Linked DNA regions of Actinoplanes lobatus. The protein of the gene in region 1 binds, or shares a complex with, the protein of each later gene. Links are inferred from orthologs where the notes say so. Each region holds a gene or a part of one and is shown on either strand. Other genes may lie near its edges.

Region 1 (3,378 bases):
GCGGCTGTACCGACCCGGTGGAACTCGCCTATCTGGCGGCGACCCTGATGCTGGCGGCCTCCGACTTCCTTCTCCTGGCCGGGAATCGGTGGTCAGCGCGGGGCAAGTGGCTGCCCCGGCGCATCGGCGAGGTGGACCCGGACCTTCCCGGACGACTCGTGGCCGGCCAGCGGGCGGTGGTCGTAGACGGCGACCGGGAGCCGCTCATCGCCGCCGTGCTGGCTGTCCTCGACTCCGCGGGCGGACCTCTTCAAGAAGGTTTCATGCTGTCCGGCAAAGATCCCGGCCGAAACTCAGAGTGACTGCTCGGAAGCGCCGCGGCTCCATATTGCGCGTTTTGCCCCGCAAGAACTCATCGATTTTTGCTCGCTGAATTGCCAGCACGGTGGCGTTCATCACTCATAGTAATTACAAGACGGAGTCATTTCGCTACTTAAGAGTGAACTATTTCGATAGGCTTCTCTTTTCGTGTGCGTTACGAAGTTACTGGAATACGCAACGTCGCGGATCTTGGGTATTGTCTCCTCGCCCCCCACTGTCGCGGCGAACGGAGGAAGAACCGTGACTGGAATCACCGATCACTCCCTGCGGAACGACCTGGAAGACGTCTACGGCCGGTATGAGGAGATGCGTTCCGGAGTGGACGAGCTCCAGCGCAGCCTGGCCACCATGCAGGTGAGCGCCGAATCCGAGGACGGCGTCGTCCACGCCACCGTCGATGCGGACGGCCGGCTCGTCGACCTCCGCCTCGACCAGCAGGCCTGCCGGGATTGGAACGTGGAAACCCTGGCTCGCGTCATCGTGGAAACAGTCCAGCACGCCTCTGCTGGCACATCACGCGAGATCGAAAGTCTGGTGACCAATCACCGCAGCCCGGACAGCGAGGACTAATAGCACCCCCGGCCCCCAGAAGCGCGGCGCACGTCTCCACCCCGGACGAATTACGCGCCGCGCCCGGCCACTTTCTTCTTCGGGCGGCACTACGCCGTACCGAGGAAAATGTCGTTTTTAGATCGCCATGTCGATGAAGCGCGACAGGTGCAGCTGAGCGGCCACCGTCACGGTGTCGGTGGGGCCGTTACGGTGCTTGGCCACGATGAAGTCGGCCTCGCCCGCGCGTGGCGACTCCTTGTCGTAGTAGTCGTCACGGTGCAGCAGGATGACCACGTCGGCGTCCTGCTCGATCGAGCCGGACTCACGCAGGTCGGACAGCTGGGGCCGCTTGTCGGTGCGCTGCTCGGGGCCACGGTTCAGCTGGCTGACCGCGATCACCGGACACTCGATCTCCTTGGCCAGCAGCTTCAGGCCACGGGAGAGCTCCGAGACCTCCTGCTGACGGCTCTCGGTCTTCTTCGGCGAGGACATCAGCTGGAGATAGTCGATCACCAGGAGGCGCAGGTTGTGGCGCTGCTTGAGGCGGCGCGCCTTGGCCCGGATCTCCATGAGGTTCATGTTCGGCGTGTCGTCCACGAAGATCGGCGCCTGACTGATCTCGCCCATCCGGCGGGCCAGCTTGGTCCAGTCGTCGTCGGAGAGCTGGCCGGAACGCAGCGTGTGCAGCGGCACCCGCGCCTCGGCGGAGAGCAGGCGCATCACCATCTCGATCTTGCTCATTTCGAGCGAGAAGATGGCGCTGGCGTGACCGTGCTGGATCGCGGCGTTGCGGGCGAAGTCCATGCTCGCGGTCGACTTACCGAGACCGGGACGACCGGCCACGATGATCAGCTGGCCGGCGTGCAGGCCGTTGAGGAGGCGGTCGAGGTCCTGGAAGCCGGTGGGCACACCGGTCATCACGCCACCGGAGGCGCCGACCGCCTCGATCTCGTCGAGGGTGGGCTGGAGCATGTCGCCGAGGGCCGCGAAATCCTCGCTGACCCGCTTTTCGGTCACGTCGTAGATGGCCTGCTGGGCCAGGTCGACGATGTCGTCCACGTCGCGGCCGCCGTGGCCGTTCGCGCCGTAGCCCAGCTGGACGATCTTGGTGCCGGCCTCGACGAGGCGGCGGAGGATGGCCCGCTCGGAGACGATCCGGGCGTAGTAGGCCGCGTTTGCCGCGGTGGGGACGCTCTCGATCAGGGTGTGCAGGTACGGCACACCGCCGATGCGCTGGAGGTCACCGGAGTCGGCGAGGGCCGCCGCGACGGTCAGGGCGTCGGCCGGCTCGCCCCGCCCGTACAGATCGAGGATGACGTCGTAGATCGTCGCGTGGACCGGGCGGTAGAAGTCGGTGACCTTGAGGATCTCCACGACGTCCGCGATCGCGTCCTTGGAGAGCAGCATGCCGCCCAGGACACCCTGCTCGGCCGCCACGTCCTGGGGTGGGGCCTTGTCGTAGCCGCCACCACCGTCCTGTGGCCCCTTGCCGTTCCCGCCGCCGCCCCCGTTGAAGGAGCCGCCACCGCCCTGGGACGGCGGCCGCGACTCCGGCCTCGCGTCGTCGGTGATCGACACCCCGGACTCCCCCTCCACTCGGCCATGGCCGCTCTCACGATCGAACCGCCTCGGTACATCCCTTTCGACTGATCCGGCACCGGATTCAGTGGTTCGCTCCGATCAAAGTCAGCACGTGAGGCTGGACCACTGTACGAATCACCGACCCGCCCGCCCAACTGCTCCGGTGGACGAGTCTCTGGACAACCTGTGGACAGCCCCGGCGACTCCTGTGGGTAGCCCTGTGCACACCATGTGGATAACTCTCGGGTGCGACGAACCCGAGCAGGGGATTTGCTGTTCTGACCTGTGGAGGGCAGAAAAGGTTCTGGATCTGCGGAAATACCGGCTCGGGTGAGCAAGCCGTCGCACTGAGGCGTTGCGGTTCCGTCTCAGGCACGTCACCCTTTCCAGGTGGACCAACGGGAGTGGGACTACGGCACCCGCATGTCGCGCAGTCGGCGCGCTGCGGGGTCTTGGCCCACCCGGGAACCGGAGATCGCGGAGCCGGAGCCCCGTTGGGCCTCTCTGACCGACACCGGCAGCATGGCTCCCAGCGACGAGGCACTGACCTGGCAGCAGCGCGCCGACGACTGGGCGCAGCAGGCCGAGATCGAGCCCTACCAGGGTGGCGGCGGCCAGGCCGTGGAGCCGGCCAACCGCTGGTCCTCCGAGGTGACCTCCACCGGGCGGCCGACCTTCCCGGCCGACGGCGTCGGCTGGCGCACCGAGACCGCCGAGTGGCGGGCCACCGGGGCGCGCTGGCGGCAGACCACCGAGTGGCGGTCGTCCACCGGGTCGCACGTGTGGCGTTCCACCACCGAGAGCTGGCAGGACGAGGAGGAGCAGCGGGCCGCCGCGGAGCGGGAGAAACCCTCCATACCCGGCACGGCGTGGCCCACCCCCGAGTTGGAGGCCGAGACGCCGTCCTGGCGCCGGAGCGACCCC
Region 2 (3,265 bases), 1.3 Mb from region 1 along the record:
GGTCAGCTCGGGATCGAGGTTGTCCAGCTGGGGGCAGACGCCCAGCCGGGCCCGGATCGCCGGGCCGTCGCGCCGCGGGTCCATCCCGAGGATTCGCAGCACGCCGTCGGTGGGTGGGGAGACACAGCCGATCATGCGCATGGTGGAGCTCTTGCCCGCGCCGTTGGGCCCGAGGAAGCCGAACGCCTCACCGGGCCGCACGTCGACGTCGATGCCGTCGACCGCGGTGAATCCCCCGAACCGTTTGATCAGGCCACGCGCGTGGATGAGCGAGTTCACGCCCCGACCCTACGGCCGGGGTACGACAGATTTCAGTCCCTGGGATCGGTCGCGGACCGGGCCGCACCGACCAGTTCGCCGGTGGCCTCGACGATCTCCGGGGAGTCCGCGGGCGTATCCGAGTCGTAGCGGACCGCCCAGCTCAGCCCGTCGCGGCCGCCGACCCGGCGGCCGACCACCCGGACCGCGCCCGCGGGCAGCGGGTGATACGTCGTGTACGCCACCGAGCGGGTCACCCGGGTACGGACCTGGTCCGGCAGCTCGCCCGGCTCGAGCAGCAGGAACGACACCTCGGGGCCGTCCACCAGCACGGTGTAGCCGTCGCGTTCCACCAGCACCTCGGCCGGGGTGATCCGCAGCTCCCGCCCGGACCAGGCGGCCTTGTGGATCTCGTGCCAGCCGAGCCGCTCGACCGCCGACGGCAGCCAGAGCCCGTGGTTCGTGGCGACCACCACGCGGTCCGTCCCGGCCGTGTCGCCGACCGCGGACCAGGCCAGGATCCGCTCCTCGGCGGCCAGCGGGGGCCGGGAGCGCGCCGGGAGCACGGGACGCCGTCGGAAGAGCTTCACAGTCCACCTGCTGCCTGGTCACGCAGGGCCCGTGCCTGCTGTTCGAGCGAGAAGAGCTCCCCGGCCAGAGCCAGGTACTGGTCCTTGTTGGTGACCGGGTTCAGCCGCTGCACCTTCGACTTGAGGTCGCGGATGCGGGTGGCGAGCGCCCCGCCCTGGAGCCGGGCCAGGGTGACCTGGACGTAGTACGGGTCGGCCTGACCGTCCACGTACAGCGGCTCCACGGCCAGCTCGCTGACCAGCATCTGGCCGCCCATGTCGGGGCAGGCGTCGCGGACCTTCTCGATCCAGACGACGCCGCCGGTGGACGAGGCGGCGCCACCGGCGTGGGTGATCGCCTCCCGGATGGTCTGCAACATCTGGTCGCCGTAGTTCTCCGGGCCGACCGCGTCGAACATCGGCCCGGCCAGCACCGGCTCCTGGAGGGCCAGTTTCAGCGCCTCCCGCTCGACCAGGCGCTGCGGGGAGTCGGCCGCCGCCTGCTGCCGGGTGGACCGTGGTTCGGCCTGCTCGCCGCGCAGCGCGTTGTTCACCGCACGCTGGACCGGATCCAGGTCCATGCCGAGGTCGCCGGCGAGCTTTCGCGCGTACTCCGGGCGTTTCTCCCGGTCTTTGATCTTGGCGACCAACGGCGCCGCGCGGCGCATCGCCTCGACGCGGCCCTCCACGGTGTCCAGATCGAAGCGGGAGATGGTCTGCCGCAGCGCGAAGTCGACCAGCGGTTCCCGGCCCGCGATCATGTCGCGGACCGCCAGGTCACCGCGGGCGAGGCGCAGCTCACAGGGGTCCATGTTGTCCGGCGAGACGGCGATGAAGGTCCGCCCGACGAACCGCTGGTCCTCCTCGAAGGCCCGCAGCGCCGCCTTCTGCCCGGCCGCGTCGCCGTCGAAGGTGTAGATGATCTCGCCGGTGAAGCTGTCGCTGTCCATCAGCAGGCGCCGCAGCACCTGGATGTGGTCCACGCCGAAGGCGGTGCCGCAGGTCGCCACGGCGGTCGGCTCGCCGGCCTCGTGGCAGGCCATCACGTCGGTGTAGCCCTCGACGATCACCGCCCGGCCACGCTTGGCGATCTCCCGTTTCGCGTGGTCGAGGCCGTACAGGACATGCGATTTCTTGTAGATCGGCGTCTCGGGGGTGTTCAGGTACTTCGGGCCGTCGTCGTCGTCGAACAGCCTACGGGCGCCGAACCCGATCACGTCGCCGCCGAGGTCCCGGATCGGCCAGAGCAGCCTGCGCCGGAACCGGTCGATCAGCGAGCCGGAGCGGGCCGGTTTGGCCAGCCCGGCGGTGGTCAGCTCCTCCGCGGTGAAGCCCTTGAGGCGCAGGTGCTTGCTGAGCGAGTCCCAGCTGTCGGGGGCGAAGCCGCACCCGTACCGTTCCGCGGTGTCCCGGCCGAAACCCCGCTCGGCCAGGAACTCGCGCGCCTTGCGCGCCCCCGGCGAACCGAGCTGGTCGCGGTAGAACTCGACGGCGGCGGCGTGCGCGGCGATGAGCCGCTGCCGCTGCCCGGTCTGTGGGCGCGGGCCGGCCGGAGCGCCCGGCTCGGTGTCGTAGCGCAGCTGGATGCCGGCCTTGCCGGCCAGGCGCTCCACCGACTCGATGAACGACAGGTGCTCCGCGTCCATCAGGAACTTGATCGCGTCGCCGCCCTGCCCGCACCCGTGGCAGAAATAGACATTACGGGCGGGTGAGACGTTGAACGACGGAGTCTTCTCGTCGTGGAAGGGGCACAGCCCCTTGAGATTGCCACCGCCCGCCGATCGCAAAGTGACCGTCTCGCTGATCACCTCGACGATCGAGGTCCGGTCGCGGACCAGTGCGATGTCCTCGTCCTTGACCCTGCCCGCCACGGCATACATCCTGCCTCGCGCTACCGGCGGCCCGCCAGCAGGGTCCGGTGCCACGCCACCGCGGCGTGGTCGGTGAGCGACGCGACCTGGTCGATCACCACGCGCAGTGCCGCGGCGTCGTCCGCGGCGGCCGCATGAAGCGGCCGGAAGAGCGGATCCAACCTCTCCGGGGTACGGGTGAGCGCCTCCACCAGTTCGGTCAGGATGGTCCGCTGCCGCTCGTACCAGCCCTCGCCCCGGGAACGCATCACGTAGCGCAGCGCCATGCCCTTGAGCAGCGCACACTGGTCCCGGACGGTACGCGGGACGATCAGGTCGGCGTCGTACCGGCGCAGCGGCCCGGTGCCGTGCCGGCTCTGTGTGGCGCCCACCGCCGAGGCGACGAACCGGCCGGTCAGCACGCTGGTCATCCGTTTGAGGGCGACCAGGGACTGGTACCCGCCGTCGTAGCCGCGGACCCCCGCCACGGCCGGGTCGGCGAGCAGCCGGTCGAGAGCGCCGGCCAGTTCGCCGGGTGTCTCGGTGGAGTAGGTGGCGGCCACGTCGGCGCAGAGCGCGGCCCGCTCC

What was found.
Region 2: the proteins of dnaB (region 1) and dnaG are in contact, whole or in part, in a crystal structure (PDB 2R6A), measured with the Geobacillus stearothermophilus proteins. The link is inferred for Actinoplanes lobatus from one-to-one orthologs. Residues at the interface, in WP_033016901.1 of Geobacillus stearothermophilus: Ser13, Glu15, Ala16, Gln18, Glu91, Leu92, Asp94, Ala95, Val96, Pro97, Thr98, Ala99, Ala100, Asn101, Tyr104, Tyr105, Ile108; in WP_049624496.1 of Geobacillus stearothermophilus: Lys456, Leu457, Leu458, Pro459, Ala460, Asn463, Ala464, Leu467, Leu535, Leu536, Ile537, Ala538, Gln544, Glu545, Asp548, Tyr549, His552.

What each region holds. Positions count from the first base shown.
Region 1 is NZ_JACHNC010000001.1:2,210,548-2,213,925, forward strand. What follows is about bases 231-3,055. They hold dnaB (replicative DNA helicase), read right to left. Parts: upstream 2,452-3,055; coding sequence 1,009-2,451; downstream 231-1,008. Other genes in these bases: BJ964_RS10150 (nucleotidyltransferase domain-containing protein), read left to right, coding at 231-302; BJ964_RS10155 (YbaB/EbfC family nucleoid-associated protein), read left to right, coding at 562-891; BJ964_RS10165 (YML083C domain-containing protein), read left to right, coding at 2,977-3,055. Outside these bases: more of BJ964_RS10150, read left to right, coding at 1-230; more of BJ964_RS10165, read left to right, coding at 3,056-3,378. UniProt on the Escherichia coli protein: The main replicative DNA helicase, it participates in initiation and elongation during chromosome replication. Travels ahead of the DNA replisome, separating dsDNA into templates for DNA synthesis.
Region 2 is NZ_JACHNC010000001.1:3,517,715-3,520,979, reverse strand. Bases 277-3,265 are described here. They hold dnaG (DNA primase), read right to left. Parts: upstream 2,708-3,265; coding sequence 845-2,707; downstream 277-844. Other genes in these bases: BJ964_RS16420 (deoxyguanosinetriphosphate triphosphohydrolase), read right to left, coding at 2,719-3,265; BJ964_RS16430 (hypothetical protein), read right to left, coding at 312-848; BJ964_RS16435 (ABC transporter ATP-binding protein), read right to left, coding at 277-279. Outside these bases: more of BJ964_RS16435, read right to left, coding at 1-276. UniProt on the Escherichia coli protein: RNA polymerase that catalyzes the synthesis of short RNA molecules used as primers for DNA polymerase during DNA replication.